One region of the Rhizobacter sp. P1_G5 genome, then DNA from elsewhere that is predicted to be linked to it. Evidence: predicted binding sites of a transcription regulator. Region 1 holds the regulator's gene; the other holds the start of a gene.
The links. The regulator FliA, encoded in region 1, starts transcription of late flagellar genes. The targets are predictions, from matches to a motif close to CTAAAGTTTNNNNNNNNNNNGCCGNTA.
Positions count from the first base shown of each region.

Region 1 (2,391 bases):
CGGCCTGGATGAACGGCGTGTCCTCGGTCTCGATGCCGCATTCGGCGACCAGCTCGATCAGGTGCTCCGAGACCTTCAGGAAGGCCTCGCTGCGGCGCATCGCGCTGTCGAGCGCGGCGGTGGTCTGCTGGATCTCCGACTGCATCGCCCCCATCTGCACGTTGACGCCGCCGCAGATCTCGCGGCTTTGCGTGGCCGCGGCGGTGATGCTCGCGACACCGGCCTCGACATCGGCCAGCGCCTTGTGGAACCCGCCCTGCCGGACTTCGCCCGGCTTGACCTGGATCTCGCGCGACAAGGCCTCGATGCGGGTGTCGAGCACGCCCACGGTGCTCATGATCGCCTTCGACGACCCCTCGACCTTCGAGGCCAGGTCCTTCACCGCATCGGCCACCACGCCGAAGCCGCGACCGGCCTCGCCGGCGCGCTTGGCCTCGACCGAGGCGTTGAATGCCACCAGCCGCGTCTGCAGCGCGATCTGCGTGATCTCGCTGGCGGCCGCGGCCACCTCGCGCAGCGTGTCGACGATGCCCGACACCTCGGTGCCGACCGCCTCGACCGCGTCGCGCGCTCGTCCGACGGCCTCGAGGCTGCCGGCCGTCACGTCGCCGATCGCCTGCTGCGCCCGTGTCACTTCACCGAGCTGGCCGGCCAGCGCGAGCACGGCCTGCGCCTGGCGCGCCGACACCTTGCTCGCGTCGTCGAGCAGGCCGCGCACCTCGGCGGCGTCGCGGCCGACGCTGGACGCCTGCTTGCCGATCGACTGCACCGCGGCGCGCAGGTCGGGCTCGGCGGCCGCGCTCATGGCGCTCACCACGGGCTCGACCGGCTGCAGCTCGCGGCCCTTGCGGAACATTGCAAACATGTCGTCTCGATTTCTCTGTTCACCACTCGCGCAGCTTGACGCGCAAGCGGGCGATGGACTGGCTGTGCAGCTGGCAGACACGCGATTCGGTCACCTTCAGCACGGCCGCGATTTCCTTCAGGTTCATGTCGTGCTCGTAGTACATGCTCATCACGTACTGCTCGCGCTCCGGCAGCGTCTTGATGCCGTCGACCAGGGCCTGGCGCATGCGCTGGTCCTGCAGCTGCGCGAGCGGGTTGACCCCTTCGTCGGCGACGTGCCGGTCGAGGTAGTCATTGTCGCCATCGTCGCCCGACATGTCCTCCAGGTAAACCAGCTGGGTGCCGCGCACCTTGCCAAGCAGTTCCTGGTATTCGGGCAGCGTGACGCCCATCTCGCGGGCGATCTCGCTCTCGGCGGGCGCGCGGCCGAGCTTCTGCTCGAGCTTGTGCACCGCCGATTCGATGGTGCGCTGCTGCTTGCGCGTGCCGCGCGACAGGTAGTCGTTGCCGCGCAGCTCGTCGAGCATCGCGCCGCGGATGCGCTGCGTCGCGAAGGTCTCGAACTGCACGCCCTGGGCTGCGTCGAAGCGGCTCAGCGCGTCCGTCAGGCCGATCATGCCGACCTGGATCAGGTCGTCGATCTCGACGTTGGCAGGCAGCTTCGCGATCATCTGGTGCGCGAGGCGGCGCACCAGCGGGCTGTACTGCTTGAGCATCGTGTTGACGTCGAGTTGGCCTTTGGCGGTATACATGGGGTCAGCTCCGGGGAAATTCAGTTCAGGGCCTGCTGCGGGAAATCGCGGTACGCCGGGAATGCGGTGGCGTACGCGGTTTCGACAGAGGCGGCAGGCTGCAGCACATCACGGGCCCAGCGGCGCAGGGCCGGCGTGGGCGGATCGTTGACATCGGACGCCGGGTCGACGTGCATCCAGTCGCGCAGCACGGCGCCCAGGAAGCCATCGGCACACGAGGCGATCTGCTGCGCGATGCGTTCAGCGCGCGGCGAATGGGGGGCGGCGCCGAGCAGCAGGTCGTGCACCATCAGGCCGGCGCGCTGCGTCAGCAGCTTCATCGCGGCATAGGCGTGGGTCACGCTGCTCGGGCGGTCGTCGGCCAGCAGCAGCGGGCGGGCCTCGCTGCGCATGAACAAACGGCACAGGTCGGTTTCGGTGGCATGCACCAGCACCACGTCGGCATGCGGTGCGGCATCGGCGGCGGCATGCAGGAAGTTCGCGGTGCTGCCATGCGCGTCCACATAGCGGATCGGCAGGCCGCGCGCGGCCAGGTACGACACCTGGTGCGACAGCGCCTCGACGCAGCCGGTCAGGCCGACGGCCGTCAGCTCGGCCGGGGCCGGCGCGCGGTCGGAGGCGTCGATCACCAGCACATGCGCGCCCAGCTCGCCGAAGGCGGTGCACAGGCGCTCCAGCATCACGCCGCCGAACGCCATGTTCGGGTTGGCCACCACCGGCACGAAACGCACGCGCGTCTGGCCGAACAGCTGGCGCAGGCCGTGGGCCTGGTCTTGCGGGAACGAGGAGTCGT
Region 1 covers NZ_JBFUCB010000033.1:9,717-12,107, forward strand. The annotation lists gene AC1D12_RS04340 (methyl-accepting chemotaxis protein) at 1-865, opposite strand, end outside; gene AC1D12_RS04345 (RNA polymerase sigma factor FliA) at 885-1,598, opposite strand; gene AC1D12_RS04350 (hypothetical protein) at 1,619-2,391, opposite strand, start outside.

Region 2 (2,391 bases), on a different contig from region 1:
CCTGGGGCGCGACGGCGGCCACCTCCGCCGACACCTCCTCCGTCACCGTGTCCAGCGGCTCCAGCGCCGCAGCCGGCAACTATGCCGTCAGCGTGCAGAAGCTGGCTGCCGCACAGTCGGTGGCGAGCACCAGCTTCGCTTCCAGCAGCACCGTCGTCGGCGAAGGCGCACTGACCATCGACGTCGGCAGCTGGGACATCGGCGAGCCGGGCTTCAAGGCCCGCGCGACCATCAACTCGATGAACATCGCGATCAGCGCGACCGACACGCTGGCCGACGTGCGCGACAAGATCAATTCGGCGGGCGGCGGTGTCTCCGCCTCCATCGTCACCGATTCGAGCGGCGCCCGGCTGGTGCTGTCGTCGACGGCCACCGGCGTCGGCAACGGCTTCCGGGTGACGGCGAGCGGCGCCGGCCCTTCGGCCTTCGCGTACGACGCGACCGACGGCAGCGCCGCGATGACGCGCACCCAGACCGCCGCCGATGCGCAGGCGAGGATCAACGGCCTGGACATCACCTCGGCGAGCAACACGCTGAACGACGTGGTGCAGGGCCTGACGATGAACCTGCAGAAGGTCACCACCGGTGACGTACAGGTCAGCGTCGCGCAGGACAACACCTCGATCAAGAGCGCGCTCACGAACTTCACGGCCGCCTACAACGGGCTGGCGTCGCTGCTGAAGACGCAGACCAAGTACGACGATTCGACCAAGACGGCCGGCACGCTGCAGGGCGATAGCACCGCGGTGTCGCTGCAGCGCCAGCTGCGCACGATGCTGACGGGCACCGGCTCGGCCTCGAGCGCGTTCCCGACGCTGTCGTCGATCGGGCTGGAGATCCAGACCGACGGCACGCTGAAGGTCAACGACACCAAGCTGACCAGCGCACTGGGCAACCTGAGYGAGATGAAGAAGGCGTTCGCCAACAGCGACGCGACCGACTCGGCCAACGACGGCTTCGCGCAGAAGCTGCGCGCGCTGGGCGACCAGGTGCTGGGCACCGACGGCTCGCTGGCGGCCCGCACCAGCGGGCTGAACAGCACGCTGAAGGACAACCAGGAACGGCAGGACGACATCACTGACCGGATGACGAACACCGAGAAGCGCCTGCGCGCCCAGTACACCGCGCTCGACACGAAGATGGCGGGGCTGAACACGCTCAGCACCTACATCACGCAGCAGATCGCCAACTGGAACAAGAGCACAGGCTGAAGGAGCGCCCCGCAGGGGCGCACTCCGGTCGATCCGTGCAACACCGTCAGACCCCGGTCCGGACGGTGTTTTCACTGGAGCAGGTGCCTGCAACATCCCTTCACACTTGAGGGAGAAATGGACCCTGTTTCACCCCACTTGTGCGGCCTAAAGGCCGCGCGGGGCGGGCCGATAAACAGTGCATCCAGTCACGCACAAGGCCAAGAACATGTTCGGTTCCGACTACTCCGCATCGCCCTTCGGCGGCCGCAGCAATGCCTACCAGGCAGTGCAGGTCGGCACCGGGGTCGACGGCGCATCGCCGCACCAGCTGATCGCCATGCTGTTCGACGGGCTGATCGATTGCATCGCCCAGGCGCGTGGCGCCATCCGCAACAAGAAGATCGAGGAGAAGGGCCGTGCCCTCGGCCGCGCGGTGCGCATCGTCGATGAAGGCCTGAAGGCCGGCCTGAACCTGAAGGACGGTGGCGCGCTCGCCGCCCAGCTGAACGACCTGTACGCCTACATGGCCCTGCGCCTGACGCAAGCCAACCTGCACAGCGACGAGGCGGCCCTCGACGAATGCGTGCAACTGATCGAGCCCCTGCGCAGCGCCTGGGCCGAGATCGACATCAAGACCGCCGCCTGAGCCAGGACCCGCACACCATGAAGCATTTCCAGATCGACCGGTCGAACGACAACGGAGACCACCCCATGAACAAGGCCCTGTTGAACTACTACGAAGCCATCGAGCGCGCCAGCCAGGACATGCTCGAAGCCGCCCGCGTCGGCAACTGGGACCACGTGGTCAAGCTCGAAGGCGCCTGCGCCGTGCTGATCTCGCAGCTCAAGCACGCCGCCGCGCAGCGCCCGCTGGATTCCGAGGAAGCCCAGTTGAAATCGCGCATCATGCAGCGCATCCTGGTCAATGATGCCGAGATCCGCCACCTGGCCGAACCGTGGCTGGAAGACCTGGACGCGATCCTCGCCGGCAAGCCGAAGACCGTTCACTGAGCCGTTCGCTGACGTTCACTGATCGCGGCGGGCCGTCCCGCCGACCGGAGCCGAATTTGGACACGATGCCGATGCCGCTGGACGTGCTGGCCGCCACCCATGGCGGGCTGGACGATTTCCGCCTCTCCGCCGTGCCCGAGGTGCTGGCGATGCTCAAGCGGCTGCAGGACGGCAACGTGATCGTCCA
Region 2 covers NZ_JBFUCB010000045.1:15,521-17,911, reverse strand. The annotation lists gene fliD (flagellar filament capping protein FliD) at 1-1,211, shown strand, start outside; gene fliS (flagellar export chaperone FliS) at 1,420-1,839, shown strand; gene AC1D12_RS05660 (flagellar protein FliT) at 1,905-2,204, shown strand; gene AC1D12_RS05655 (flagellar brake protein) at 2,270-2,391, shown strand, end outside.
Region 2: a site for FliA is predicted at 1,359-1,385, ahead of fliS (flagellar export chaperone FliS). Genes of this name have one in related genera too.